4 regions of the Bacillus sp. FJAT-53060 genome follow, and region 4 is predicted to be linked to each of the others. Evidence: riboswitches for the same ligand, from Rfam matches in the RefSeq annotation. Region 4 holds a riboswitch; each other region holds the start of a gene.
The links. A riboswitch is a leader RNA that binds a small molecule or an ion and turns the genes downstream of it on or off. The one in region 4 is predicted to bind S-adenosylmethionine.
Positions count from the first base shown of each region.

Region 1: another riboswitch for S-adenosylmethionine. It lies ahead of WAX46_RS04010 (methionine biosynthesis PLP-dependent protein); the one in region 4 lies ahead of WAX46_RS07865 (methionine ABC transporter ATP-binding protein).
Region 2: another riboswitch for S-adenosylmethionine. It lies ahead of metK (methionine adenosyltransferase); the one in region 4 lies ahead of WAX46_RS07865 (methionine ABC transporter ATP-binding protein).
Region 3: another riboswitch for S-adenosylmethionine. It lies ahead of WAX46_RS01195 (phosphoadenylyl-sulfate reductase); the one in region 4 lies ahead of WAX46_RS07865 (methionine ABC transporter ATP-binding protein).

Region 1 covers NZ_JBAWSW010000006.1:25,933-33,727, reverse strand. The annotation lists gene metC (cystathionine beta-lyase) at 1-706, opposite strand, end outside; gene WAX46_RS04010 (methionine biosynthesis PLP-dependent protein) at 703-1,821, opposite strand; SAM riboswitch class I at 1,900-2,005, opposite strand; gene WAX46_RS04005 (esterase family protein) at 2,222-2,962, shown strand; gene WAX46_RS04000 (YjcG family protein) at 3,015-3,530, shown strand; gene WAX46_RS03995 (GNAT family N-acetyltransferase) at 3,537-3,974, shown strand; gene WAX46_RS03990 (hypothetical protein) at 4,055-4,312, opposite strand; gene WAX46_RS03985 (ATP-dependent helicase) at 4,439-6,748, shown strand; gene WAX46_RS03980 (stage VI sporulation protein F) at 6,765-7,022, opposite strand; gene WAX46_RS03975 (YjcZ family sporulation protein) at 7,161-7,274, opposite strand; gene WAX46_RS03970 (hypothetical protein) at 7,359-7,580, opposite strand; gene WAX46_RS03965 (hypothetical protein) at 7,659-7,784, opposite strand.
Region 2 covers NZ_JBAWSW010000002.1:1,678-9,472, reverse strand. The annotation lists gene metK (methionine adenosyltransferase) at 1-1,187, opposite strand, end outside; SAM riboswitch class I at 1,382-1,516, opposite strand; gene pckA (phosphoenolpyruvate carboxykinase (ATP)) at 1,743-3,329, shown strand; gene WAX46_RS01510 (DUF2584 domain-containing protein) at 3,366-3,608, opposite strand; gene WAX46_RS01505 (hypothetical protein) at 3,715-3,921, opposite strand; partial or broken gene WAX46_RS01500 (cytochrome c biogenesis CcdA family protein) at 4,240-4,960, shown strand; gene resA (thiol-disulfide oxidoreductase ResA) at 4,965-5,519, shown strand; gene WAX46_RS01490 (carotenoid biosynthesis protein) at 6,050-6,364, opposite strand; gene WAX46_RS01485 (ABC transporter substrate-binding protein) at 6,532-7,533, shown strand; gene WAX46_RS01480 (ABC transporter ATP-binding protein) at 7,549-7,795, shown strand, end outside.
Region 3 covers NZ_JBAWSW010000001.1:214,214-222,008, reverse strand. The annotation lists gene WAX46_RS01210 (dihydroorotate dehydrogenase) at 1-370, shown strand, start outside; gene pyrF (orotidine-5'-phosphate decarboxylase) at 342-1,046, shown strand; gene pyrE (orotate phosphoribosyltransferase) at 1,054-1,692, shown strand; SAM riboswitch class I at 1,830-1,932, shown strand; gene WAX46_RS01195 (phosphoadenylyl-sulfate reductase) at 2,093-2,794, shown strand; gene WAX46_RS01190 (inorganic phosphate transporter) at 2,808-3,872, shown strand; gene sat (sulfate adenylyltransferase) at 3,930-5,066, shown strand; gene cysC (adenylyl-sulfate kinase) at 5,080-5,673, shown strand; gene cobA (uroporphyrinogen-III C-methyltransferase) at 5,702-6,457, shown strand; gene WAX46_RS01170 (sirohydrochlorin chelatase) at 6,524-7,309, shown strand; gene WAX46_RS01165 (precorrin-2 dehydrogenase/sirohydrochlorin ferrochelatase family protein) at 7,290-7,793, shown strand.
Region 4 covers NZ_JBAWSW010000015.1:50,338-58,132, reverse strand. The annotation lists gene metQ (methionine ABC transporter substrate-binding lipoprotein MetQ) at 1-701, opposite strand, end outside; gene WAX46_RS07870 (methionine ABC transporter permease) at 716-1,384, opposite strand; gene WAX46_RS07865 (methionine ABC transporter ATP-binding protein) at 1,377-2,402, opposite strand; SAM riboswitch class I at 2,556-2,663, opposite strand; gene WAX46_RS07860 (SCP2 sterol-binding domain-containing protein) at 2,766-3,107, opposite strand; gene WAX46_RS07855 (thioredoxin family protein) at 3,228-3,530, opposite strand; gene WAX46_RS07850 (toprim domain-containing protein) at 3,543-3,887, opposite strand; gene WAX46_RS07845 (YusG family protein) at 4,019-4,255, opposite strand; gene gcvH (glycine cleavage system protein GcvH) at 4,301-4,684, opposite strand; gene WAX46_RS07835 (arsenate reductase family protein) at 4,750-5,106, opposite strand; gene WAX46_RS07830 (acyl-CoA dehydrogenase family protein) at 5,218-6,999, opposite strand; gene WAX46_RS07825 (acetyl-CoA C-acetyltransferase) at 7,014-7,795, opposite strand, start outside.

The DNA.
Region 1 (7,795 bases), on a different contig from region 4:
CAAGGACAGCACCGAAGGAGTTTTGCAGCTGATATAGTTCCTCTCCCAGCTCCTCGTCTTTGACCACCGCTAAGCCAGACAGCACATCACTGTGACCGCTTAGAAATTTCGTTGCACTGTGCAGCACAACGTCAACGCCTAGGAATAGCGGCCGCTGGAGAGCAGGTGTTAAAAACGTATTATCTAAGAAAGTCAGACAGTCATGCTCTTTCGCAAACTGGACAACGCCTTGAATATCCGTAATATTTAGTGTTGGGTTTGACGGTGTTTCCATGTAAATGACCTTCGTATTCGATTGAATACCTTGTTTGACTTCATTCAAATCCGTCATGTCCACAAAGGTATGCTCAATGCCAAATCTCGAAAGGACTTGTGTAATCATACGGAATGTTCCGCCGTACACATCTCTAGTGACAAGGACGTGATCTCCTTTTGATAAAAGGAGAAAAGCGGTTGAAATGGCTGCCATGCCTGAGGCAAAGGCAAGACCTCTTGTTCCTCCTTCTAACGCTGCAATGGTATCCTCTAATGCTTGACGTGTAGGGGTCCCTGATCTGGAGTAGTCATATTGGCCAAATTCATCGAAGCTACTTTGATGAAACGTTGACGCATGCTGAATCGGTACACTAACTGCACCTGTTGAACGGTCTGTTTTAAAGGCATTATGAACTAGTTTTGTTTCGAGTGTCCAATCGTGTGTGGTCATTTTGCGTGTACCTCCTTTTTGACTTTTGATAGTGCCTGTTTAAGGTCGGCTTTCAGGTCATCTACATGCTCAATCCCAACAGAGAAACGGAGCAGTTTGTTACACACACCGTTTGCAATGCGAATCTCCCCTGGAATGTCCATGTGCGTTTGCGTGGCAGGATACGTAATGAAGCTTTCGATTCCACCAAGGCTTTCTGCAAAACAAATCGTTTTTAGCTGCTTTAAAAATGGATTAACCCAGTCTTCTTTTACTACACGGAATGACAGCATCCCCCCCTTGCCTGGGTAAAGGACATCTTGGATTTCTGGCTGCTTCTCTAAAAAGTCGGCTAACTCCTTCGCATTTGCCTCGTGCTGTCTAATTCTAAGAGCCAACGTTTTCATCCCTCTCATTAAAAGCCATGAATCAAATGGAGATAAAACCGCTCCGATGGCGTTTTGATGCTGGAACATGTCCTCAGATAGCTGCTCCCCTTTTGTCACCACAAGCCCGGCAAGGACGTCGTTGTGTCCGCCTAAATATTTGGTTGCGCTATGAATGATAATATCCGCTCCAAGCGTAATCGGCTTTTGCAAGACTGGTGTGTAAAAGGTGTTATCGACAATGACCAAAGCGCCCTGTTCTTTTGCAATCTTCGCAATCTTTTGAATATCCGCTTCCTGCATGAGTGGATTAGTCGGCGTTTCAATAAAGACGGCTTTTGTGTTTGGCGTGATTTTAGAGCGTAAACAGTCTTCATCTGAAAAATCATCATATAAAAAACGAAGGCCATACTTTTTCCATTCGTTCTCGAATAAACGGTATGTACCGCCATATAAATCTGATGAAACAATCAGTTCATCTCCGCTCTCAAATAGAGCCATGATCGTTTGAATAGCAGCCATTCCCGAACTGAAGGCAAAACCGGCCGTCCCTTCTTCGAGTGAAGCAATCGCATTTTCTACGAGCTGTCTTGTTGGGTTTTTCGTCCGAATATAATCAAACCCTGTTGATTCACCAATGCCTCTATGTCTGTATGCTGTTGAAAGATAAACAGGGGGACTGACCGTGCCAGTCGCCTCTTCGCTACGGTTTCCAATTTGGGCTAATTTCGTTTCCACATGTTCTGTCATTTGACACCATCCTAAGTAAATATCTGATTTCAAAACAGAAAACCCCTTCTTCATAAGAAGAAGGGGTTTAATCGCTTCCTCTTATCTTCCAAGCAAAAAAGTTGCTTGCTGGATTTAGCACCTTGGTATATCACCGGTTGCTGAGGTTTCAAAGGGCCAGTCCCTCCACCTCTCACGATAAGAATGTGTTGTCTGTACTAATTCTTAATAATGTAACGCATTAAAACTCATTTTTCAAGTGGAAATGTAGCAATTAATTAAAATTTTCTGTATTTTGTAGCAGATTGGATGTCAGTAGATTTGATTGCATGTTAGTATATAGGAACAACGCTGTTTTTCATGTTACAATGAATGGAAACGTTTCACTTATGATGAATTTGGTTAGCTGGAGGAATGGATTATGGTGAAGAAAACAGGAATCATTCAAGAAGAAACTTTACAATCAAAAGAGCTTGGGACGGACATGACAGTTTTAATCTATTTGCCAGTCAATTACTCTCCCCTTTATACATATCATGTCATCATTGCACAAGATGGTCATGATTATTTCCGCTTAGGTAAAATAGGCAGACAGGCGGAAGAACTTATGCAAAACAAAGAAATCGAACGCTCGATTATTATTGGGATTCCGTATGAAAATGTCACTGAAAGGCGAAATACCTATCATCCAGACGGCAAAAAGTTTGAAGCGTATAAACGTTTTTTGGCAAATGAACTTGTCCATTATATTGATGAACACTATCCAACGTATCAAATTGGATCAGGACGTACGTTTATTGGTGATTCACTAGGTGCTACGATTTCACTCATGACAGCCATTGATTACCCTTCTTTATTTGGCGGGTTGATTTTGCAGTCTCCTTACGTCGATAAGACGGTCTTACAAGCAGTTAAACAATCAACATCTCTTTCTCATTATGCCATTATTCATCAAATTGGGTCAGAAGAAACGGCAGTGAAAACAACCGATGGTCAAGTGCTTGATTTTATCAAACCGAACGAAGACTTAAAGGCCCTTCTTGAACAGTCTGGTGCGGATTATTTATTTGAGACATTCGAAGGTGATCACAAATGGACGTTTTGGCAGCCGCTCATCGCTCCTTCGTTAAAAAGAATTCTCCCATATTCGTTTAACAACTGAATTTTGTTATAATAAAGAATAATAAATACTTTATTAATCAGGAGGGAACATGATGAAATACGGAGTTGTTTTATTTCCATCAAAAAAATTGCAAGATATTGCGAATTCTTATCGAAAACGTTATGATCCGAACTATTCACTCATACCGCCTCATTTAACATTACGAACACCTTTTGAGTTAACGGATTTAGAAGCAGCTGAGGTCGTCTCAACCCTACGAGATTATGCAAAAAATGCCTCTCCTATTACCTTACGTATTAAAAAATTCAGTTCATTCGCTCCTGTAAACAACGTCATATATATGAAAATAGAACCGAACCAGGAATTAACGGCTCTAAATGATAAATTGTACACTGATCCACTTGCTGGTACACCTGAATATGCATTTGTTCCGCATGTAACAGTGGCTCAAAAATTATCAGATGATGAGCATTCAGACGTACTTGGCACATTAAAGCTGAGAAAGATTGATCATGAAGAAACGGTTGATCGCTTCCACCTTTTATATCAATTAGACAATGGATCTTGGACCGTTTATGAAACATTTATTTTAGGAGAAGAGGGTTAAAGACATTTGAAAACAGTCATCGCAAAAGTACAAACACAACGAGAAGATGCATATTACGTTCGAAAAGAAGTTTTCGTGAAAGAACAAGAAGTCCCATTAGAGATCGAAATTGATGAACTAGAAGACGAAGCCATCCATTTTGTCATTTATAATGATGACAAAGAGCCACAGGCTGCTGCTAGACTACGTATCATTGAAGGTCAAAAGGGAAAGCTTGAACGGATTTGTGTGTTAAAAGAGGCGCGCTCTTTCGGCCTTGGCCACAAGCTATTAGAGGCGCTAGAGACCGAAGCTATTGCTAAAGGAGCAAAGGAAGCTGTCTTGCATGCACAAGTCCAAGCTCTTCCTTTCTACGAAAAGAAAGGCTACAAAGCCATTTCTGAACCGTTTGAAGAAGCAGGTATCACACATGTCAAAATGACAAAAACACTATCTGCTAGATAACAAAGTAAAGCCAGGGCATCATGGATGCTCTGGCTTTTCTAGATTCATCATCATTCGGATAGGTAAGAAAGCGCAATCATTTATATATAGACATTGATATAAATGCCCTTTCCTTCTTCCATAAACATATCTCGCACAAAGCGTTCCCGCTTTTTTTGCTGAACTTTCTTTTCTGCTTCTGTCATTAAGTCCTCTTTTTTCTCCAGCTCTCTGTATACCTTGTCATGAAAAGTGCGCGTGACCTTTGTCACTTTCGCATAGTCTTCTTTATCCTGAGGAGCAGGACGGTTGCTATACTGAAAATACAGATCCGGCTGAATCGGGGCTATATATCCCATCAAAAACGCCTCCTTTGCTTCTCTTCTATTCTACTATTCCCTAATTATGACTGTATGAAACTTGCTTCATTTGATATGATTAGATTTGTTTCTTTTTAAGATTGATTGACAATTGGAGGACTAGCTTTGAAATGCGCACGACGACATGATCGAACGATCTCATTACATATGTATTCGAGAGAACATTATCAATTCCTCTATGATGAGGGAAAAAAGGGGCACTTATCTTGCCCATATTGCGGACAACCCGTCTTTTTCAGATTAAATATACATGAAGAACCTACCTTTATTCATAAGCAAACGTCTCAGCAGGAGATGTGCGAAAAGGCTGAAGAACAACAAGACATGAAAACGACAGAACCAGAGGAAAGTGCTTCCTACAAAGAACTTGACGGCTTCCGTTTTCCAACTGGCAAACAGATCATCTCGCAAACGAAGGAATCGTTTGACTGGCAGGAACCAAGGTTGGTTCATTTGAGCGAAGCCATCCATTTAGAAGAGAATAAACATGTACATACCATCGACCTCTTTCCGCAAATCACCTTTAGTACACCGCAGCTTCAAGCTGTGACACATCAAGACGGTCCAATGCTTGTGCTTGCTGGTGCCGGCAGCGGGAAAACAAGGGTGCTGACGGCTAGAGCAGCTTATCTGATTTCGCACCATCAAATGCCCGCTCATCATATATTACTCGTGACCTTCACCACAAAAGCAAGCAGTGAGATGAAAGAAAGGCTGCGCAAGCAATACCAGCTTCATCCCTCACAAGAGAGTCAGGTCGTGACGGGCACCTTCCACAGTCTTTTTTATAAAATGCTGCTTCATGATGATCCGAAGAGATGGAACGGCCAGCACCTAATCAAATTTGACTGGCAAAAGGAACAGTACATTCGCAAAGCGCTCATGAATGAAGGGCTTGATGAGAAAGAGTATCCAACCGATCAGGTGCTACAATCGATTGGTTATTGGAAAAATGCTTTTTTACCAGACGAACTTCCTGAGCTGAAAGATGAAAGGGAAAAGCAAATGTGGACGATCTATCAGTTGTATGAACAGCAAAAAAGAGACAATCAGCAATTTGACTTTGATGACATGGCGATTGCCTGCTTACACATGCTGACTGAACAGCCTGAACTCCTCAAACGATATCAAAAACGATTCAAGTATATTTTGGTGGATGAATTTCAGGATATTAATCCGGTTCAATATCAATTAATTCAACTGTTAGCCGGAGAATCCGAGCAGCTATTTTGTGTCGGTGATGATGATCAAGCCATTTATGCCTTTAGAGGAAGTAATCCCGCTTTCATTCTTGATTTCAAGCAGGACTATCCTTCCGCTCAGATCGTCCATTTACATGCGAATTACCGTTCTCACCATACAATTGTCGCAAGTGCAGATGCCATCATTAAAAAAAATCAGCATCGTTATGAGAAAACGTTAAAAGCCGTTCGTGCTGAGAAAGTCCCTCCGACTCTCTTTTATCCATATGATGAGGAAGAGGAAGCGACCATGATCGCAGCAGATATTCTGGATAAAATGAAAAACGGAGCAAAGCCGAATGATTTCTGTGTGCTGTTTAGGACCAAAACAGGCGGACGCGCCATTTATGAACGGCTTCATCAATCGGCCATTCCATATGAGACGGATGCTGGCGTCAAAGCCTTTTACAGCAGACGAATGGTTCGGATACTGCTCGCCTTTCTTTCTTTAAGTCAAGATGCAGATGATGTCGCTGCAATGAAACAGTTGCTGCCGGTTTTCTTTTTAAAGCAACAGACACTGAATACTCTAAAGGTCCTGACCATTACGGAAGATTGTTCAATGGTAGAAGCGCTTGGAAAACTAACAGACATTCAGCCGTTTCAGCGTAAAAAGCTCCAATCGATCGTTCCTCTTTTCCGAACTTTACGAACGTTAAAGCCGTCTGACGCTGTGGCATTTATTGAACAACAGATGGGACTTGGCGATTACTTAAAAAAACGTGTGAACGATACAAATGTGCTTGAAAAAGGGGCGGATGATGTACGTGATGTGAAAACAGCCGCCAAACGCTTTGAAACGATTGAAGCCTTTCTCTCACATGCTGAACATATGAAATCTGCCGAAAAGGAAAAAACAGACGAACCAGGTGTTCAGCTCATGACGATCCACCGCGCAAAGGGGCTTGAATTCCAAACGGTGTACATCACTTGTGTGATCGACGGTGCACTACCTCATGATTTCGCACTTGATGAACTAAGAAATGGTGATGAAGAAGCCCTTGAAGAAGAGCGGCGTTTATTATACGTTGCCATGACAAGAGCAGAACAATACCTCTATCTATCTGTCCCTTCTTTTAGAAGAGGAAAAACCGCTCATCATTCTCGTTTTTTGTACCCTCTTCTGAAGAAAAACCGTGAATTGTTCACACAAAAACAACAGGCCCCCCTTTGACTGGAGAGCCTGTTGTTTATTTTTTGTTGTTCATCATTTTAGCGATTGTATTGAAATCAAGCTTTTCTTTTCCACTTGTAATCGATTGGACGATTTTGTCTTCCATTTCTTTAGGTACACGTTTGTTCGCAAGCTGCGCTACTTTTTTAATAACACCTCGAACAGTGGCCTCATCTTTAAAGTTGGCATTTTGCAACGATCCTGCAAGCTTAAAGACATCATTCATATTGACACCTGTTTTATTTTCGACACTTTTAAAGAATTTATTATCCATTCATTTGCCTCCTCTTTGTGGAGTAATCACCATACTATATGAAAATAGGGGAGATATGTGCCTATCCTACTGCCTTGTTTGACCAAAGAGAAAGGAAAGCAAAAGGCTTCCCCATTGCTTCCCTCACCTTCTGACTGTTTAGTTAAAGAAAGAAGCACCAACGATGATGAGAAGAATAAACAACACGACGACAAGAACAAAAGTTGAACCATAACCGCCGCCATAGCCGCCACCGTAACCGTAACAACCCATATTTAAGCACCTCCTCTACTCCATTACAAAATATGAAAAAAACAAGAAATGGTTTGGACGATCAGATAAAAAAGTGCGGAAATTTTATTTCTGCTGTTTAAATACATAATCTGCGTCTCCATGACGCATCATGAATGCCTCTGTTTCTTTCGCAAAGGCGTCCATCTTCTCGCCAAATACCTTTAAGTGCTGCTCAAGATCATTCGCTTTATTAGCTAGATCCATTTCAACCTTTTCATACGCTTGTTCTTTCCCATCATGAGGTTTAGTGAACAAAGAGCCGATTAATTGTTCGAATGCGTCCATTCTGGTCACCCCTTCTCTCTTTCATATGCAGAACTCGAAAAAAGGGCAACAAAAAAACCGGATAAATCCGGCTTTCTACTATTCATATTTCTTTTTCTTTCCACAGCCGCAGCTAGTCTTCTTGATTTTTTTTTTATAAACAGATTGGTTTGACTGCGCTGGATAACCTTGAAGCATATGTGAAGGCGTTTCAGTTGGTTTCATCGCAACCCTTC
Region 2 (7,795 bases), on a different contig from region 4:
TCTTTGCGAAGCGTGTCTGCCTTATCTATTTTTTCCCATGGAAGATCTAAGTCGTGACGGCCAAAATGTCCGTATGCAGCTGTTTGTTTATAGATAGGGCGACGCAGGTCAAGCATTTTAATAATGCCAGCCGGACGAAGATCAAAGTTCACACGAACCACTTCAATTAACTTTTCTTCAGACGCTTTTCCTGTTCCAAATGTATCAATTGAAATCGATACAGGCTGTGCTACACCAATTGCATAAGCAAGTTGTACTTCACAAGAATCTGCAAGGCCAGCTGCTACGATGTTTTTCGCTACGTAGCGAGCAGCGTATGCCGCAGAACGGTCAACCTTCGTTGCATCCTTTCCAGAGAAAGCACCGCCGCCATGACGAGCGTAGCCGCCATACGTGTCAACGATGATTTTACGTCCGGTTAAACCAGCATCCCCTTGAGGTCCACCGATCACGAAACGACCTGTTGGGTTAATAAAGTATTTTGTCTCTTCATCAATCAGTTCACTTGGAACCACAGGGTTAATCACATGCTCTTTTATGTCGCTTTGAATTTGTTCAAGTGTCACTTCTGGTGCATGCTGTGTGGAGATAACCACTGTATCAATACGAGCAGGTTTGTTTTGCTCATCATATTCAACTGTTACTTGTGTTTTTCCATCTGGACGAAGATATGCAAGTGTTTCATCCTTGCGAACTTCTGTTAAACGACGAGATAATTTATGCGCTAGTGAAATCGGCAGCGGCATAAGCTCTTCTGTTTCGTTGTTTGCAAAACCAAACATAAGCCCTTGATCACCTGCACCGATTGCATCAATTTCTTCTTCGGTCATTGTTCCTTCACGTGCTTCAAGTGCTTTGTCTACACCTTGCGCAATATCAGCAGACTGCTCATCAATTGACGTAAGAACCGCACATGTTTCCGCATCAAAACCATATTTCGCACGTGTGTAGCCAATTTCTTTAATCGTGTCACGTACCGTGTTTGGAATATCGACATAAGTAGACGTTGTAATCTCACCGCTTACTAATACGAGACCGGTTGTTACAGAAGTTTCACAGGCAACGCGTGCATTTGGATCTTTCTTTAAAATTTCATCCAAAATGCTGTCTGAAATTTGATCACAGATTTTATCCGGATGTCCTTCCGTCACTGATTCTGAAGTAAATAAACGACGATTTTGACTCATAATGGCTATTTCCTCCTGTACAAGACCACATCATCCCAAAATGAGGTCTCCAATTATGATACGGAACTCGTTCCCTCTTATATGAAAACATTTATATTAGAGATGTTATTGGCAATTTGTTCATAGGGTTTCCCCAAAATAAAAAAACCATTTCCTTCATTGTGAGGAAAGGGTCTGAGATCGCATGCCTTTCACTCTTATCGCTCAAGGTGTTCTTGTACCTTGCATCAGGTTAGCACCTTGGTTTCTCAGCATATTCATGCCTTTTTCATAAGAAACCGGTTGCTGGGCTTCATCGGGCCTGTCCCTCCACCAACTCGGGATAAGAGTATCCGTTCAATAAGATATCTTATATTAAATCCTTGCGTCATGTCAATGCTTCATAGGAATTATCTTCCCTCTTTTTTTACCTCATGATTAGCATCACCAAAAAGCATATTTTCATTGCAGAAATGAAAAAACACACACAAAAACATTCAAATAGTATAGACTATTATTATTAATGTGTTATACTAATTGAAACAAACAAATTCAACGGTAAAGGAAGGGTTTTTTATGAACTCAGTGGATTTAAAAGAAGATTTGCAGTCATTGCTCTCATTAGGAAATACGCACCAAAATTTATCTGTTCCGAAACTTGTTGAAAAGATTTTGGCCCGTCATGAAGGGGTTTTGACATCAACAGGTGCTGTCCGTGCCACAACTGGTGCCTACACTGGACGTTCACCTAAAGATAAATTTATCGTTAAAGAAGATAGCTCTGAGCATAAAATTGATTGGGGTCAAGTGAATCAGCCGATCTCTAAAGACGCTTTTGATCGTTTATATACAAAGGTTGTGTCATACTTAAAAGAACGTGATGAACTATTTGTCTTTGAAGGATTCGCGGGCGCTGATGAAAGATACCGTATGCCGATTACAGTTGTAAACGAATTTGCATGGCACAATCTCTTTGCAAAGCAGCTATTTATCAGACCTGACGGATCAACACCATCATCAAACGAAAAACCTTTCACCATCTTATCTGCCCCTCACTTTAAAGCAGATCCTGAAACAGATGGAACAAACTCTGAAACGTTTATTATCGTTTCTTTCGAAAAACGGACGATTCTCATCGGCGGAACAGAATATGCAGGAGAGATGAAGAAATCCATTTTCTCTGTGATGAACTATCTGCTGCCTGAGCAAAATATTCTATCTATGCACTGCTCAGCAAACGTTGGTCAAGAAGGCGATGTCGCATTATTCTTTGGTCTTTCAGGAACTGGGAAAACAACGCTTTCTGCAAGCGCAAGCCGCAAGCTCATCGGAGACGATGAACACGGCTGGTCTGGCACAGGTGTCTTCAATATCGAGGGCGGATGCTATGCGAAATGTGTGAACTTAAGTGAAGAAAAAGAACCACAAATTTACAAAGCCATCAGCTTCGGCTCAGTGCTTGAAAATGTTGTTCTTGATGAAGAAACACGTGAAGCGGATTATGATGACACATTCTTTACTGAAAATACACGTGCTGCTTATCCAATCGAAATGATTGATAACATCGTGAAACCAAGTATTGCAGGTCATCCATCTGCCATTGTCTTTTTAACAGCTGATGCATTTGGCGTTTTACCTCCAATCAGCCGTTTAACGAAAGAACAGGCTATGTACCATTTCTTAAGCGGCTATACAAGTAAATTAGCAGGAACTGAACGCGGGGTGACGTCTCCAGAAACAACGTTCTCTACTTGCTTCGGTTCACCGTTCTTGCCACTTCCAGCTCACGTCTATGCAGAAATGCTCGGCAAAAAAATCGATGAGCACGGCGCTAAAGTATTCCTTGTGAATACAGGCTGGACTGGCGGAGGCTATGGTACGGGTAAACGAATGAATCTTGCTCATACAAGAGCGATGGTGCAGGCAGCGATCGAAGGTGACCTTGACAATGCCGAACTGATCACTGACGATATCTTTGGATTACACATTCCACTTCATATTCCAGGTGTACCAGATGAAGTGCTTCAACCTGCTAAAACGTGGGCAGACCAAGATGCTTATCAAGAAAAAGCACACTTCCTTGCCACTGAATTTAAAAAGAACTTCAAAAAATTCAGCCATGCAGCAAGTGACATTGAAGCAAAAGGCGGACCACTCGTCTAAAAAACAAAAGCTGAGGGATTTATTTCCTCAGCTTTTTTAATTCGTTGAATGCAATGACACAAGGCGATAAGTTACCTTGGTGACATTGTCTGTGAGCTCCAACTTTTCAACAAATGCTGTCCCAGTTTTTTCTCCATCTTTCGTTTTACGCACTTCAAGCGGAATATTTAATGGATAAATGCGGTAACCTTCCTTCATGAGCTCAAACACATTTTCTTCAATTCTTACCTCTTTCCCTTTCGTGACAATCATTGTATTAAATTCAACAGGCATTCCCATAATGAAAATCCCCCTACTTTCTATATTTCTTTCTTCCATTTATTTTACCACATTTCCGCTTTTTCGGCTGTGCATCTATGTCGTCAGCCGTCTGACAACCTCTCGATCATGCTGAGGCGGGAAATAATGATTGTATCCGTGAAAAAACCATGTTTCCAGACTTCCCGTGGATGCTTGACAGTTTTTTATTTAAAAAGCTAGGGCGATCTTTTTCATCGATCAAATGGCGGTAGACAGTGAGTGCTTCCACCCCTGAAATGACTTGATCTGCCTCATAATCTGCTGATCTCTCTCCCCCTTGCAACTTTAACACTATTAAAAAACATTTTTCCTTTTTTAAATTCAAGTGTATGGTATAGTTATAGATGGTAATATATTCCTAAAAAGAAGGTGTAGTTACAATGTTTATGCTATCTACTTTACATTAAAATCTGGAGAAGTATTGTATTTACAGTATTTAAAAATGGAAGTACTATCAAACATTTGCTCCAAAAACAAGTTCATTCTCTTATAAGTTCCCTAATGCTGGACCAGGAAAGTAAGAGCTTATTGGTTACCCAAATGCCTTAAAATCAGGTTGTCATTCAATATTCTCTATTAGAGCCAAATAAAAACTAAAGGCGATGATATTTTGCAAACTGATATTTCAATTTTACTAACTCTTGGTGCAGGAGTTTTAACTTTTCTTTCACCTTGTGTATTCCCTCTTTATCCTGCTTTTCTTTCCTACATAACTGGATTAAGTGTAAATGAAATACAAAGTGGTGAATTACGTGGACAAAAAAAGCCATTCTTCATACAATTTGTTTTTTACTTGGTTTTTCAGTTATTTACTTAGTTTTAGGATTTGGTACAGCTGAAGGTGCGACTCATTTAAAAGTATGGTATTTCAATATGGTAATTTAATTCGACAAATTGGCGCAACTTTAATGGTGATCTTTGGACTTATAACACTTGGACTTTTACAACCAAAGTTTTTAATGAAAGAGCATAAATTACATATTCAAAATAAACCAACTGGTTATATTGGGTCAGTTGTGGTTGGTCTGGCTTTTGCAGTCGGTTGGACGCCTTGTACAGGTCCAATTTTGGCTACTACATTAGCACTTGTTGGTACAAACCCATCACAAGGATTATGGTATATGGCTACTTATATTTTAGGTTTTAGTGTTCCATTTCTTCTAATGGCATTTTTTACAACCAAGTTGACTTTTTTAAAAAAATACAACAGCGTAATGATGAAAATCGGGGGCATAATCATGATTATTATGGGAATTATCCTCTTTTTTGACAAGTTAACACTTATCAATTCATTATTACAACCTTTTTTTGGAGAATTTCAAGGATCCTAAATAGTTGGGAGTAAAAAAAAATGAAAAAAAACAAAGAACAATATTCCGTGATCTAATTTTATTATCATTTGCATTTATTATTATTTGGGTCCTATATTCCAACTCAAAGAAAGATGAGATGAATGTGTTGGCTATTGGAGATGAAGCCCCTAATTTTAAATTGACAGATTTAAATGGACAAACACATATGCTTTCAGATTATAAAGAAAAAGCTGTTATGCTTAATTTTTGGGGAACGTGGTGTGGTCCATGTGCTCGTGAAATGCCAGCAATAGAAAAACAATATCAGTTATATAAAGATAAAGATAAAGATTTTGAAATTATCTCTATTAATTTAGCTCAATCAAAATTAGAAGTAGAGAATTTTACAAACAAATATAATTTGACATTCCCTGTAACTATTGATAAAACGAATTCTGTTTCGAATGCTTATAATGTCGTGCAACTTCCAGCTACCATATTCATCGACAAAGAAGGAAAAATCAACAAAATAGTAAAAGGTGAACTAGACGAATCTTCAATTTCTAAATTCATAGAGAATATTTTACCAACAAACTAACATGTAGAAGAGATGACGTTCGAGGAACGGGAGCTAGAACAATCGTCTTTATGCTTCTTCTACTGCTTCCTTCATTCCGTACAATAGCAAATGCCCCCACTTGCGTTCTTTTGCTTGGATTTGGCTTGCAACTCGCTGTTTCCTTTCCTTAATCTGCTCCATCTTTTCCTCTCATTTTCGTAAACGTTCTGCTTTCAAACGGGGTTTTCTTGATAAACAGGTTTTTGGGTGTGGTGAATGAGTCCTTCCCACCACGAGTTGTGATTGGCGAGATATAGTGCAGGAAGCTTCTCCTTTGGGGACACATTCCTTGCATCATCACACAGCGGAAATGTTTATTAAGTAACTATCGTTCAAGATAAAGATAAAATATTCGTTTAAACGATCGGTTTTAGTGGCTTTCTTTCAAATCGAACCCTTCCTTCACACAAGGTGACAATGACAAGTGCTAGAGGTCAAGCAACACAATCCATATCCCCGCTTCAATGGCTCGTTTCCATTTCGTCTTTTGTGTTGATAAAAAAAAGCTATTATGCAAAAGCAATCGTTAAAGGCATTCCTGTCACAAGAAAAACGAGCATCGGATAATAATCATATGCCCCGAATGGAAACCCTGTTGTGATTACCACCCATTCCACTGTAAACGTAAGAACCCCCGCAATGGCCGATCTTTTTATACCAAGGTCCATTCCCATAAATGTTTCGGCCAATCTCCTGACGCAGCATGCGTACAGCACAAGAAAAGTTCCATTCGCAAACTGAAGCCATACAGGCACTTCAAAAAAGACCATCAACATAAGTCCTACCAAATACCAACCAACAAATACCCAACTGACTCTATACACGAAACCGCCTCTTTATTTATGCCAAATTCAAGAAAGCATTCATGCTTCTGGTATAGAAAAAAAGACACGTTCTATTTATTCAATGCGCTTCTTATTTCATTGCACTCACCAAAAATCCCTTTTGACATACTTTAATAATGATTTAGAACAAAGGAGGCGAATTACTCTTGAATCGTTCCATCAAAGCCAGACTTGCATTCATATTCGTTGTTCTGCTCTTTATTCCATTTGTCGCCTGTAAAAAAGAACAAGAGCAGATCGTACAAGTAGCGGAGGTCACCCATTCGGTCTTTTATGCTCCGCTTTATGTCGCCTTATCAGAGGAGTTCTTCAAAGAAGAAGGCTTAGAGGTTGAAGTGAAAACCACTTGGGGCGGCGATAAAACGATGACAGCTCTCTTATCTGGCGGTGCCGATATTGCCCTGACCGGATCTGAATCCTCTATCTATGTAGAGTCACAAGGGACAAAAGACCCTGTCATCAACTTTGCCCAACTGACACAAACAGACGGCACATTTCTTGTTTCAAGGGAGAAAGTAGACCAATTCTCTTGGGATCAATTGAAAGGAAAAGAATTTCTTGGACAGCGAAAAGGCGGCATGCCGCAAATGGTCGGTGAATATGTCCTGAAAAAGGAAGGCATTGATTTGAGAAAGGATCTTCGGATGATTCAAAATATTGATTTTGCCAACATTTCTGGTGCTTTCTCCTCAGGAACTGGCGATTTTGTGCAGTTATTTGAACCGACCGCTTCCTTAATTGAAAAAGAAGGCAAAGGGTACATTACCGCCTCCTTTGGAGAGGCTTCTGGCAAAGTGCCTTATACCACTTTCATGGCAAAAAAAAGTTACTTAAAGGAAAACAAAGAAACGGCTAAAGCCTTTACTCGTGCCATTTACAAAGCGCAGAAGTGGGTAGAAGCAAAGCACCCAGAAGAGATTGCAAAGACGATCCAATCTCATTTTCCTGATACAGACCTTGATGTTTTATCAACTGCCATCAAACGCTACAAGCAGCAACATTCATATGCCACAGATCCCCTTCTGAATGAAGAGGAATGGAACAAGTTACAGGAAATCATGAAGGCGAACGGCGAATTGCCAGCATTCATTCCGTACAAACAACTTGTCGATTCATCCGTTGCAAAGAAGGTCACAGATCACAAATAGAATAGGAGGTAGCACATGTCTTTCCTTCAAATTGACCATGTGACCCACACGTACTTCTCTTTAAAAGAAAAAACAACGGCCATACAGCAAATCAATATGGAGATTGCCCAAGGTGAATTCATCTCATTTATTGGTCCCAGCGGCTGCGGGAAAACTACACTGCTGTCCATCATCGCAGGAATTACGCCGCCCTCAGAAGGTCGAATTTTAATCGAAGGAAAAGAACCGAATCAAAAGGAGCATCAAATCGGCTACATGCTTC
Region 3 (7,795 bases), on a different contig from region 4:
GATTAACACCTTAATTGGCATGCGTCTTGATTTAAAAACAGGGAAACCCATTTTGGCCAATAAAACAGGCGGATTATCAGGCCCGGCTGTAAAACCTGTCGCAGTTCGAATGGTGCATGAGGTCAGTCAAGCGGTTTCTATTCCGATTATCGGGATGGGAGGGGTGCAAAGTGCTGAAGATGTACTTGAATTTTTATTAGCAGGTGCCAGTGCAGTAGCTGTCGGGACAGCTAATTTTGTGAACCCATTTATTTGCCCAGAAATCATTGAAGAGCTGCCGAATGTGTTAGCGGCTTATGGTTATTCATCTGTAGAGGAATGTATTGGAAGGAGCTGGAAGAATGAAGCACTTGCCCATCATCGCGCTTGATTTTCCATCAGGGCGTGAGGCGCTTGCCTTTTTAGATCCCTTTGAAGGGACACCATTATTTGTGAAGGTCGGCATGGAGCTTTTTTACCAAGAAGGACCTGCTATTCTTGAAACACTGAAAGAAAAAAATTGTCGTATTTTCCTTGACTTGAAGTTACATGACATTCCAACAACGGTGCAAAAAGCAATGAACCGGCTTGCCACGCTTGGCGTTGATATGGTCAATGTGCATGCATCTGGCGGGAAAAGAATGATGCAAACTGCGGTAGAGGGGCTTGAAAGCGGAACGCCTGCTGGACAAAGCAGACCAGTCATTATTGCTGTGACTCAGCTCACAAGTACGTCTGAAGACATCATGAAAAAAGAATTACTAATTGACCGGCCACTGCAAGAGACTGTGCTACATTACGGGCAAATGGCGTACGAGAGCGGACTCGACGGTGTTGTATGTTCTGTTCATGAGTCAAAATCGCTACATGAGCAAATCTCACCTTCCTTTCTCACTGTGACACCAGGGATTCGTTTAACGAATGATCAAACCGATGACCAAAAGCGTGTGGCGACACCTGCCTTTGCAAAAGAGCAAGGTGTTTCACAAATTGTTGTTGGAAGATCCATCACGAAAGCCGCAAACCCTTTGGAAGCTTATTATCAAATTAAGAAAGAGTGGGAGTGACTGCCGGATGAAAACGAAAATTGCTCAACATCTATTGCAAATCAAAGCTGTCGCATTAAAACCAGACGAACCGTTTACATGGGCTAGCGGCATCAAATCACCGATTTACTGTGACAATCGCCTGACCTTGTCGTACCCAGAAGTGAGACAGGACATTGCTGATGGACTAAAAGATCTGATTCTTACTCATTTCGAGGGAGCGGAGGTGGTCGCAGGTACTGCAACAGCAGGCATTCCGCATGCGGCATTAGCGGCAGACCGTCTGAACGTTCCGATGTGTTATGTCAGAAGTAAGCCAAAGGCACACGGTAAAGGGAATCAAATTGAAGGGGCCGTATCGTTTGGCCAAAAGGTTGTCGTTGTAGAAGACCTCATTTCAACTGGGGGCAGTGTCCTTGAAGTTGTCGCTGCACTTCAAGAAGAAGACTGTGACGTACTTGGCGTTGTGGCTATTTTCACATACGGACTGCCAAAGGCAGTTGCTGCTTTTCAGAAAAAAAACATTCCATATGTCACACTAACAGACTATGACACACTGATAGAAGTGGCTCTAGAGCTAAAAGCAATCGAGCCTTCGGCTATGAATAAATTAAAACGCTGGAGACAAGATCCTTCCTCTGCATCTTGGATGGAAGAAACGGACTAAAAGCTGTGCCTAGCTGCATAGCTTTTTCATTTGGTTAAAATAGTAAAATAGACTCAAATTCCAATGGAAACTAATCCTATCAATAAAGTCGGGTTGACTTTTATTGGAATTGTGTTAATATTTAATACAAATTAAAACTCTTATCCAGAGAGGTGGAGGGACTGGCCCGATGAAGCCCGGCAACCTGCAATTAGCAAGGTGCTACTTCCTGCAAAATGATTCTGTTTTGAAAGATAAGGAAACCGTAAGCTTCCTCATCTTTCTTTCGGACTGAAAGAAAGTTTTTTTATTTTAACAATGAGGTGGAAGAACAATTGATGTAAGTAGAGAAAAATGAAAAAGTTAGATGAAAGTAGTGCGAGCGATTCAAGATGACGAGTACTCCGGAAGGGGAGAAACAATGTTAACTTATGAAAATTGGCAAGAGCCGTCCATTACGTTTCAAGAGGAAGATTTGTATAAAGAAACCCTATCCGTGCTGAAATGGGCGTACGGTCATTATGGTGATCAACTTGTTTATGCATGCAGTTTTGGCATTGAGGGCATTGTCCTAATCGATTTAATTGCGAAAGTCAAAAAGGATGCGAGAATTGTCTTTTTAGATACAGGTCTACATTTCAAGGAAACATACGACACAATTGATGCAATTAAGGAAAGATACTCCGGTTTAGACATCGTGCTGAAAACACCTGAGCTGACGGTTGAACAGCAAAACGAGCAGCATGGTGATAAATTATGGGAAACAAATCCTCAAAGCTGCTGCCATATGCGGAAGGTCATTCCTTTGCAAGAAGCACTATCTGACTATCCGGCATGGCTTTCTGGCTTAAGAAGAGAGCAATCACCAAAACGAGCTGGTACTAAATTTTTAAATAAGGATGAAAAATTTAAATCAGTGAAAGTATGCCCGCTCATTCATTGGACGTGGAAGGACATATGGAGATATGCGTCTAGAGAGAATCTTCCTTATAATCTGCTTCATGACCAAGGATATCCTAGTATTGGCTGTGCACCATGTACACAGCCTGCCTTCACTGCAGATGATTTGCGTTCTGGAAGATGGTCAGGTACAGCAAAGACAGAGTGCGGATTACATGAGTAAGGGAGCATAATCTATGGAAATCGCCGCAATTTTATTTAGCTTATTCTTTGCTTTAAATATTGGCGCAAGCGGAGCAGCTGCTTCTATGGGGATAGCGTATGGATCGGGTGCCATTCAAAAGCCGATTTATGCACTTAGCGTTTGTGCAGCTGGAATTTTAGCAGGTTCAGTGATTGGCGGAGTTGAGGTCGTCAAAACAATCAGCTCTGGGATTATGCCAGAATCTGTGATTACACTTGAAATCGTTTGTATTATCATTGGCTCCGCTGCATTATCACTCTTCATAGCTAACTTATTGGCCATCCCTTTATCAACGAGTGAGGTCACAGTAGGGGCTGTCGTTGGTGTTGCGGTCGCATATAAAGTATTATATGTGAAATTTATTTTAGTCATTGTGTCATTTTGGGTCATCATTCCAATTGTTGCTTTTGCGTTTACATTTGCTGTGGTCAAAATCATCAAAATGTTCCCTAAACGCCCATTATCAAAAAAAGGCACAGTGGTTTTATCGATCGTGTTAATCATCAGTGGGTTTCTAGAGGCATTTTCAGCTGGGATGAACAACGTTGCAAATGCTGTAGGTCCGCTTGTTTCTTCAGGCGTTTTGTCCATTGGTCAAGGGACACTTTATGGCGGGGCCTTCGTTGCACTAGGTGCTCTTTTTCTTGGTAGAAGAGTACTTGAAACAAACGGAAAGAAAATCACCCGCTATCAAACAGGTGAAGGAATTTTGTTATCTAGTACTGGTGCTGGACTTGTGATCGTCAGCTCTATTTTTGGGTTGCCAGTTCCACTTACCCAAATCACCTCCTCGTCCATTATTGGCCTCGGGATGGCTAAGGATGGACCGAACATTTTCCATAAGCATGTCGTGAAAAAAATGCTGAAGGTCTGGGTTGTGTCACCCTTCTTATCACTTAGCCTATCATATTTGCTGGTAAGCCTTTTCTTAAAAGAAGACTACTATTCAATTTTTATCATGATAAGTGTACTGCTTGCATCACTCGGTGCGTTGAGTCTGATGAAGGCAGTCAAAAATGAAAGCAGCTCTATACATGAACAGGGCGGCGGGATTTAATCTCAAATCCGACTATTAACATCTAATAAATATGAAAATTGAGAGGAAGATGAACAAATGAGTTTAACACCACATGGTGGCGTATTAATTAATCGAATAAATGAAGGATATGATCTCAGCACAGTTGCGAAAGAAATTGAACTGGATGCCATCTCTTTTGCAGACCTTGAACTCATTGCAATTGGTGGGTACAGTCCAATTGAAGGGTTTTTGACAAAAGCAGATTACGAAGCAGTTGTCAGCAGTATGCGACTTGCAAGTGGTGTCGTTTGGTCTCTTCCTATTACGCTGCCAGTTACAAAGGAAAAGGCAGAGGAGATCAATCAAGGTGATATTTTACGTCTATCGTACAATGGAACCGTATACGGGGTCATTGAAGTAGAAGATCAATATACACCAGATAAGGAAAAAGAAGCTGTGAATGTGTATAAAACCGATGACCGGAATCATCCTGGGGTGAAAAAATTATTTGAGCGCGGGGACACGTATATTGGTGGTAAAATTACACTGACGAAACGAAGCGAAAAACCATTCCCTCAGTTTACGTATGAGCCAGAAGAAACAAGAAGACATTTTAAAGAAAACGGATGGAAAACGATTGTTGGTTTCCAAACGAGAAACCCAGTCCACCGTGCCCATGAATATATTCAAAAAACAGCACTAGAAACAGTAGATGGCTTATTTTTAAATCCGCTTGTTGGTGAAACAAAATCCGATGATATTCCAGCAGATGTTAGGATGAAAAGCTATCAAGTGTTATTGAACGGTTATTATCCAAAAGATCGCGTCTTTTTAGGTGTTTTTCCTGCTGCAATGCGTTATGCTGGACCAAAGGAAGCGATATTTCATGCGCTTGTCCGTAAAAATTATGGCTGCACACACTTTATTGTCGGTAGAGATCATGCAGGTGTGGGCGATTATTACGGCACATACGAGGCGCAGGAACTATTTGATCAATTTACGAGTGAAGAGATCGGTATCACCCCTTTAAAATTTGAACATAGCTTCTATTGCAATACATGTGAAGCGATGGCAACGCCAAAAACGTGCCCGCACGATAAAAGCGAGCATGTCATTCTTTCAGGTACCAAGGTTCGAACAATGCTTAGAAACGGTGAATTACCCCCGAGTACGTTCAGCCGAAAAGAAGTCATTGAAACATTAATCAAAGGATTAAAAAAGACGGTATCTTAAAGGAGTGTATGACATGAGTAACGAACATATCGTGTGGCATGATTCATCTATTACAAAAAAAGAATATCAACAGAAAAATAATCATACAAGCGGCATCATTTGGCTCACTGGTCTAAGTGGTTCAGGTAAATCGACGATCGCAAACGCAGCGGCTAGAGAGCTGTTTGAACAGGGCTATCAAGTCACAGTTCTTGATGGAGACAACGTACGACATGGACTCAATAAAGATTTAGGATTTTCAGATGACGATAGAAAAGAGAACATTCGGCGGATAGGAGAAGTGGCGAAACTATTTGTTGCGCAAGGGACAATTGTCATCACTGCCTTTATTTCACCATTTCAAGAAGATCGCCAAATTGTCCGACAATTAGTCGAAGATGGGGAATTTCACGAAGTGTTTTTGAAATGTGATCTCAATGTGTGTGAAGAGCGTGATCCAAAGGGGTTATATAAAAAAGCAAGAAACGGCGAAATTCTATTTTTCACTGGAATTGATTCACCGTACGAAGAACCAGCTTCACCTGAGCTTGTCCTAGATACAGGTGAATTGTCACGCGAGGAATCCAAACAGCACCTTGTTGATTATGTAAAGGAAACGACGAAATAATCGCCTGATGGCAGGGGGAGAAAGCATGATGGGGAAAGTATACATTGTTGGTGCGGGACCGGGTGATCCAGACTTAATTACATTAAAGGCCCATAAAACAATACAGCAGGCAGATGTCATTTTGTATGATCGTCTTGTCAATCAAGAGATTCTCGCCCACGCCAAACCTGAGGCGGAATTGATATATTGTGGAAAGCTGCCAAATCACCATACGATGAGACAGGAAGCCATCAATGAAGCGATTGTTGCTCATGCAAAAGAAGGGAACGTTGTCGTTCGTTTGAAAGGCGGCGACCCCTTTGTATTTGGCCGTGGCGGTGAAGAAATAGAGTGCTTAGCTGAGCACGGTATCACGTATGAGGTCATCCCAGGGATTACATCTGGTATTGCAGCGGCTGCTTATGCGGGTATTCCTGTGACGCATCGTGAATTCAGCTCAAATGTCGCCTTTGTCACAGGACATTATCAAAAGGATGAACAATTTGAAGAAAAGTGGGAGGCGCTGGCAACAGGCATTGATACTCTTGTGATCTATATGGGAGTCAAAAACGTGGAAAGAGTGCAGCGGCTTCTGCTGAAAAATGGACGTGATCCTGACACACCAGCTGCTTTCATTCACTGGGGAACCACTACTAGGCAAAAGACGACTTGCTGCACGGTGGCTACGCTGTCTGAAACAGTTGAAAAAGAAGGAATCGAGCATCCGAGTTTGATTGTTGTAGGAGAAGTTGTTCATTTTCATCAAAAGCTCAGCTGGTTTGAACCTGCACTGGTCGAAAAATGAGATGAAGGGGAAAAACACGTGGATATATCTTGTCTTTTCGTCTGATCAAAATTAAGGAGGGGTCAAATGAAACAAGCTGTACTTTATGTTGGGCATGGAAGCAGGGTAAAAGAAGCACAAGATAAAGCTATTTCTTTTATGAGAAGCTGTATGCCGTTAGTTGAAGCAGATATACAAGAGATTTGTTTTTTAGAGTTGAATGAGCCTTATATAGAAGAAGGGTTTGAAATCTGCGTGAAAAAAGGAGCAACACACATAGCGATAGTCCCGCTCCTCTTATTAACTGCCGTTCATGCGAAATCAGATATCCCAGTCGAGATTGAGAAAGTAAAAAAACGATTCCCCCAAGTCAAGGTGACATACGGAAGACCAATTGGCGTGAATCAAGAAGTCACAAAAGCCGTTGTAGTAAGGATTGAAGAGGCAGGTTATCGAGGTGAGAGAGCAAGGATCCTCTTAGTTGGCCGCGGTAGCTCTGATCCGGATGTGAAGCGGGACGTATTTGGCATTGCAGACGACGTCCGAAGCATGCTGCCTCGTACAGAGGTTCTCCCATGTTTTATTACGGCATGTGAGCCAAATTATCGAGACGTTCTAGCGCAGTTAACGTTAGATGAGCATAAGCCTGTGTATATCATTCCTTACCTTTTGTTTACGGGCATTTTAATGAAAGAGATTGAAAGTGAAGTAGATCAGGCGAGAGAACGGCTTCAGGATGTCCGTTTATGCCGGTATATTGGATTTCATCCCCATGTGAAAGCCGCTTATATGGAACGCGTGAAAGAAACCATTTTAAACAAAGAGGATGTGTTTCGTTTTCAAGGAGAAGGCCATGCTTCCAATCAATCTTGATCTAACTAATAAACAAGTGCTCATCGCTGGCGGCGGATCGGTAGCGGCAAGAAGGGCGAATGCATTAGGTACAGAGTCTTGTAGCGTCACGGTCGTTAGTCCTCACATTTGTGATGAGATGGCGCGTATCATTGATACATATGAGCTGAATTGGAAGGAAAAAAAGGTGAGCGCTGAAGATCTAAAAGGTGCATTCTTCATTGTTGCTGCAACAAACGACCCTGCAGTGAACGAATGGATCACGCAAACAGCGCAGCCTCATCAGCTTGTCAATTGTGTCAGTCAATCAGAGCTCGGTAATGTGATCATGCCAAAGGTTGTCAAAGCAGGAAAAGTGACGATTTCAGTATCAACGAGCGGGGCAAGCCCTACTCGGACAAAGCAGCTGGCTTCAGCGATTGAGAATCTGCTTGAACAAGAAGATGTAGATGCCCTTGATGCCCTCTATGTGGAAAGGAAAACACGACAGAGAAAAAGCCGATAAAA
Region 4 (7,795 bases):
ACAGCAACGATATTTGCATACGGATTGTTCTTTGTTTGCTCAAGTTCAATTGAATCTTTTTTCGGATTCAATTTATTTTGAATCGCATAGTTTACGTTAATAAACACGGCATCGCCTTCACTGTTTTCATAAGCTTTGGCTGTTAGTTCAGGAGCGATTTTTTTGAATTTTAGGTTCTTAGGGTTTTCTTTAATGTTCTTCACTGTTGTGTTGATTGTATCAACTTTTGGATCAAGCTTGATGACACCAGCATTTTGTAAAAGTGCAAGCATACGTCCTTGCTCAGCCACATTGTTTGTCATGATGATTGTGCCGCCGTTTGGAATATCCTTCACTGATTTGTATTTCTTAGAATAGATACCGAAAGGCTCAAGGTGAACATCACCCGCACTCACTAGGTTATAATCTTTGTTTGATTTATTTTCTTCGTTTAAGTAAGGGGTATGTTGGAAAAAGTTCGCATCCACTTCTTTTTCAGCTAACGCTTTGTTGTACATTTTATAATCGCTAAGTACTTTCACTTTTAGATCGTAGCCTTTTTCTTTCAGAAGTGGTTTTGCTTCTTCAAGAATCTCGGCATGTGGTGTTTTTGAAGCTGCAACCGTGATGGTTTTGCTTTCGCTTGCGTTATTAGATGAACCGCATGCAGCTAAAATGCCTGCAAATGCTAGAAATAATCCACTTAAAATCAATTTCTTCATGAATAAATCCTCCCTTAACGTTTATCAATTTTGTTTGTAATCAAATCACCGATTATTTGAATAATAAAGACGATGATGAGAATAAATACAGTGGCTACAAGTGTGACATCTGTATTACCAGATTGGTATCCTTCCACATACGCGAGGTCACCAAGTCCGCCTGCCCCAATTGCACCTGCGATTGCAGTAGAGCCAATAAGAGCAATAGCTGTCACGGTAATGCCTGAAATGAGAGCTGGCAGTGATTCTGGAAGCAATACTTTGAAAATAATCGTAGACGTTTTAGCCCCCATGGATCGTGCTGCTTCAATGACTCCTTTGTCTACTTCACGAAGTGCAATTTCGACGAGACGTGCATAGAAAGGAGCTGACCCAATGACAAGGGCTGGTAGTGCTGCATTTGGACCTAAAATAGTACCCATAATTAGTTTTGTAAACCCTAATAAAAGAATGATCAAAATGATAAAAGGAATCGATCTGAAAATGTTGACGACTGCACCGATGACAGCATTTATCGGTTTATTTTCCCAAAGGCCGCCTTTGCTAGTTAGAAATAGCAATAGTCCAAGGATGATACCGATGACAAAAGCAAATGCTAGTGAAATGAGCGTCATATAAACCGTTTCACCCGTTGCATTCCAAATGACATCTAGGTCAACGTTCGGAAACCATCTCTCAAACATGTGTCATCACCTCGATTTCAACCTGTTTGCTCTGGATATAGGCGATGGCTTTTTCAACCTCGTTCTCATCTCCATTCATATGGATAAAGAGAGTTCCAAACGCGCCTTCCTGCGTTTGAGAAATCTTTCCTTGCAAGATGTTCACTTCGACCTTGAAAGATCGAATGATTTCAGTGATCAGTGGCTGTTCCGCAGAATCGCCGATAAAGGACAACCGTACTACCTGACCTTCTTTCACTCGCTCTAAGACGTGCTCGATTGTTTCTTTCGCTTCCTCTGGTTCAGCAAGCTGTTTCACAAATCGCTTCGTCATTTCTTCCTTCGGCTGTCTGAAGACGGGTAATACTTCGCCTTCTTCGACAATGCGTCCATTTTCCATCACTGCCACACGATGACAGATTTTGCGAATGACATGCATTTCGTGTGTGATCAGCACAATTGTTAGCCCTAATCGTTTATTGATATCGGCCAAAAGCTCAAGGATCGAATCTGTTGTTTGCGGATCAAGCGCAGACGTTGCTTCGTCACAAAGAAGAACTTTGGGGTCATTCGCTAATGCTCTCGCAATACCTACACGCTGCTTTTGTCCACCACTTAGCTGAGAAGGATAAGCATTTTCTTTTCCTTCTAAACCGACCAATTTAATCAGTTCATTTGCACGGGCTCTCCGTTTTAACGTCGGTACACCTGCAATCTCAAGGGGGAACATAATATTTTGTCGCACTGTTCTCGACCAGAGTAGGTTAAAGTGCTGGAAGATCATGCTAATTTCCTGTCTTGCTTTACGAAGTTTCGCATTCGATACTTCATTGATCCGATTGCCTGCCACTTCAACAATCCCTTCTGTTGGCAGCTCCAGACCGTTTAGTAGGCGAATAAGGGAGCTTTTCCCTGCCCCGCTATACCCGATAATTCCGAATATTTCACCTTTATCGATATCCAAGTTGACGTCTTTCACGGCATTAACATTTCCGCTTTTTGAATGATACGTTTTAGATACATTCTGTAAATGGATCACAGTCTGTTCACCTGCTTTCTTGCTGAATCTATAGGTTGCCATCACATTGTTCATTTATTCTTCTTACTGTCATGACTCAGCTTGACGTCAGGTCAGTAAAAAAGACCTAACTGCAACGCAAGCAGAAAGGCCTTTTATTTCAAATACGCCTTTCTCTCATCTTTCAAAGCGTTGCGGCTTTGAGTGAATTGGCACCATTTCAGCTATGCTGATGGTTGCCGGGTTTCATAGGGCACGTCCCTCCACCTCTCTTAATAAGAGAAAATATGTTGTTTTATGTGATGTTCATGTTTTTACTAACGTAGAATATCATGCTATCTCAGATATGTCAACGCTGTAAATCACTAATTTCCAAGTAAACGACTACGTTATCATCTTTCTGAAAAAACCGTTCGTCAGCCAAAGCACGGCCTCTAGTCTAAGCAGCGCGCGGAATGATCCTTTCACCTTGACTTGTCCCCGGCTAATCAGCTGCTGTAACGACAGATCACCATCTAATAATTGAAGAATTTCTTTTCTCTCACCATAAAAGATGAGATCCGATAACTCAATTGCAGGCAGTTTCTTCACTTCACCACGTTCATCCACAATCAGTGTACAAGAGTCAGTTTCCGCCTCAAATGTAATCTTCAAGGATGATGATGGGAGCAGCGGCTTTAACAATAATTGCTGCTTTGTGTTTCCATGGGCTTTCACATTTTCCACATGTATAACCTCCCTGTCATTTGGTTGTACATAACATTTCTCTACTAACATCGGCTTGTCCTTTATAAATAGCTCGACAAATTTTCAAATGAATTGCTTGAAATATGACAAAAAACCGCTTTATTTAGCGGTTTCAATCATTTCATGAAGATATGGAACTGAGTGAAAGGCATAGCCTTTTTGTACGATCTCACCCTTTTTAAACAGAAGATAGCAAGGTACACTTTCGATCTCAAATGCTTTCGCAAAACTTGGTGAATAGTTTAAATTGTTCTCGTAAAATGGAACATTCGGCTGCATCGCGTCTACTACTGACAGCATTTTCTTTGCCAGTTGGCATGTTCCGCAAAATGGTGTATATAAGTACAAAAGAAATAAATCGTCCTCTATTTCCTTGAATGCATGCTCTTTAATCTCTTTCATATACGTCCACCCTCATAAATATTTGGAATGAACATCAATGTTTGCAGCTAATAGGATAGATGCAATGTGGGCTGACGGTGAAGCGGCCACTTCGCGGTACGTTCTGTCGACAAAAAGATGAAGTGCTTCAGGGAATTCTTTTCGAAATTGCTTCCGCAGTTTGTCCCCAGCATCGTCACTGTCTGCTAATATGTAAACGTCTTTCCCTAATAAATCGTCCACAAGCTGATCCAGCTTGGATGTACTGATGGTGCCATTGGTGCAAATGATGGTAACAGGTTCACTTATGACTTCTTTTAGCTTTTGTTTGTCCGATTTACCTTCTACTATGATGACCTTTTCTATCTCGACATTCATGACGATCACCCGGCCCTTTTGACGTTGATTCACTTCTTCCTTAGATTACAATCTTTCATTCAGGTTGTAAAGATTGGGCACTTGGTCACTAAAAAGACTGCAGCATGTACTCACTGCAGCCTAACCTGTGATTAGCACCAGCCATTTTCATCGTCACAGTCTACATATTTTTCAGTTCCATGGGTCAATGTATCGGACAGACGATAAAAGCGATTTTGATCATAGGAATAACCCGATTTTAACTCATATTGATTTTCACTAATCATCGTGCCAATCTCTTCATTTAGATAGTAAAGCATCATGCCACCTTCTTTGAATCGCCCAGTGACATGCTCTGTTATATCCACCTGTTCTTTTTGAAAGGACAAATTGGACACCCCCCCATAAAGGTAGAGTGTCCAATTTCACAAAAATTAGTCTTCTTTTGTCATTGCTTCATATTGCTCAGCTGTCATTAAGCTCTCGATTTCAGATGCATCAGCTGGTTCAACAACAATCATCCATGCTTGTTCGTATGGAGAGTCGTTTACGAATTCTGGGCTGTCATCTAGTTGATCGTTTACTTCGACGATTGTGCCGTTGATCGGTGCGTATAGTTCAGAAACAGTTTTCACTGATTCTACACTTCCGAAAGGCTCGTCCGCTGTGATTTTGTCTCCTACTTCAGGAAGCTCAACGAAAACGATATCGCCTAGCTCAGATTGAGCGAAATGAGTAATACCGATACGCACCTTATCTCCTTCTACCTTGACCCATTCATGTTCTTCTGAATAACGTAAATCTTTTGGTGTGCTCATTCAATACCCTCCAGTCTATTGTTTCCGCCTATATTGAAGATACCACAATCTGAATGAAAGTTACATCATTTCCAGACGCTTTTAAATGTATCTTCATTAAATCCAACTGTTACTCGTTTACCTTCTGTTGTAATCGGACGCTTAATCAGCATTCCGTTAGACGCAAGTAATTCTAGCTGCTCGTCCTCTGACATTGCAGGAAGTTTATCTTTCAGCTGTAACTCTCGGTAAGTTTGTCCGCTTGTGTTAAAGAATTTCTTCAACTCTAAACCGCTTTTTTCGTAAAGTACTTTTAGTGTTTCTTTATCAGGCGTCTCTTCGACGATATGTATGCTGTTGATGTCTTTATTGTGTTCTTCAAGCCACTTTTTTGCTTTTCGGCATGTACCACAAGTTGGGTATTCGTAAAAATCTAAAGCCACCATTATCACCTCCTGCAAATTGTGACAACATTTTATCACAAAATATTTTAAAAACCTAAATGTATGCTTACAAAAAGGTGCGGAGTTGTATCCGCACCTTCAAATCGTTTTTTATACGAAATATTTGTCTGCTTCAAAGATACGTTTAGCCACCTCACGCTTTTTGGCGATGACATTGATCGGGGTGAATCTTGTCAGCTTGCGAAGAGCTGACAGGCTCATGCGGAGTGAATCCCCTTCCTCCATGGCGATCAAGGATTCTTTTGCATGTGCTTCAATCTTTAAAAAGGCTTCCTGTGTAAAAATTTGTGTGTAGGCTAGCTTTTGAGCGTTCTTTTCTGAACCTGATGTAGCGATTGCCTTTTCTGTACGTAAGATCGCTGATTCAGCAGCAAACATTTCATTCACGATATCCGCTATATTCACAAGTATTTCTTGCTCCTTTTCTAGCGCTTTCCCGTACTTCATCGTTGCCATACCTGCCACCATCAAGGCAATCTTTTTCGCATGGACGAGCAAATATTTTTCTTGATCGAGCGGCTGATCACCCGGCTCTTCCGGCATCATCATCATGAGCTCTTCCTGCAAGGTTTGAGCTTTTTGAAGAAGAGGAAGCTCCCCTTTCATCGCTTTCTTCAAGAATGTGCCTGGCACAAGCAAACGGTTGATTTCATTTGTTCCTTCAAAAATACGATTAATTCTTGAGTCACGATAGGCTCTTTCGACCTCGTATTCTTGCATGAATCCATATCCGCCGTGTATCTGCACTCCTTCATCCACAATATAATCTAATGTTTCGGAGCCAAGCACTTTACAGAGAGAACATTCAATTGCATATTCAGCAATAGATTGCGCAATTTGTTTCCCATCCTTTTGCTCCTCTTCACTTAATAGACCCATCCGCTGTTCAAACAAGCCCACTGTGCGGTAAACAGCACTTTCCATGGCATACAGCTTTGCTGACATGTTGGCTACTTTTTCACCAATTAAGCTAAATTGAGAAATAGGCGTTTTGAACTGCTTACGCTGGTTGGCATATTCTGCTGATAATTGAATGACTCGTTTTGAAGCACCTATAGTGCCGACCGCCAGCTTGTAACGACCAATATTCAAAATGTTAAAGGCAATGACATGCCCTCTTCCGGCTTCACCAAGTAAATTCTCTTTTGGTACTTGGGCATCTTCCAGAATTAATGTTCTCGTCGATGATCCCTTAATACCCATCTTTTTCTCCTCTGGTCCAGTTTTGACACCTGGAAAATCCTTTTCTACGATAAAAGCAGAGAAGTGTTCTCCGTCAATCTTAGCATAAACGACAAAGACATCTGCAAAAGCGGAGTTCGTGATCCACTGCTTTTCTCCATTAAGGACATAATGTGTTCCAGCTTCATTCAGTACAGCAGTTGTTTTTGCCCCAAGTGCGTCAGACCCTGATCCTGGCTCTGTCAGTGCGTACGCCGCAATGGTTTCTCCAGAGGCGAGCCCAGGCAAGTACGTTTCCTTTTGTTCTTGATTTCCAAACAACACAATTGGCAGAGAACCGATGCCAACATGGGCGCCATAGGAAAGAGAGAAGCTACCTGCCCTTGCGAATTTTTCAGTAATGATGGCTGAGCTAACCTTATCTAACCCAAGTCCTCCGAATTCCTCTGGAACGTCAGCCCCAAGTAGTCCAAGCTCTCCAGCTTTTTTTAAGAGCCGAACAGAATGCTCGAATTCATGATTTTCAATTTGTTCTATGTGCGGGACAACATCTTGTAAAATGTAATCCTCTGTTGTCTTCCCTATCATCTGATGCTCATCAGAGAAATCCTCGGGCGTAAAGATATGCTCATAATTCGTCTCATCAATTAAGAAACTGCCACCCTTTTTTACATCTTCCATTGCTTTCATCCTGAATTCCCCCTTTAGATCAATTCAAAAATGCCTGCGGCTCCCATTCCTCCACCAATACACATCGTTACAATGCCAAATTGCTCGTTTCGTCGTTTCATTTCATGAATGAGTGACAGCGTTAGTTTCGTTCCTGTACAGCCTAACGGGTGTCCTAACGCAATCGCCCCTCCATTGACATTCACCTTCTCTTCATCTATCCCTAAATGGCGAATGACTTGTATGGCCTGAGAGGCAAAGGCTTCGTTTAATTCAAATAGCCCAATGTCCTTCAGCTCAAGTCCAGCAATTTTCAACGCACGCGGAATGGCTTCAACCGGACCAATTCCCATGACCTCAGGTGGTACACCGCCAACAGCAAACGCTCTAAACTTAGCGAGCGGCTGAAGAGAAAGAGAGGACGCTTTTTCACGATCCATCATCATTACACACGCCGCACCATCACTTGTTTGTGAGGAGTTTCCTGCGGTCACTGTGCCTTTTGTTGAGAAAGCGGGACGTAAGGTTGAGAGGATTTCCTCTGTTGTGCCAGCTCTCACGCCTTCATCCTGTGAGAACGTAAATAGATGTTCTTCTAATTGATACTGCTCTCCTACCCGTCTTTCCGTCACATCAACAGGCACAATTTCATCTGAAAAATTCCCTTCCTGTAATGCCTGTGCTGCCTTTTGATGACTTCTCACCGCAAAGGCATCTTGATCTTGCCGGGTAACCTGATACTTTTGTGCCACTTGCTCCGCCGTGTGCCCCATGCTCATGTAGTATTCAGGCGCTTGCTCTGCCAAAAGTGCATTTG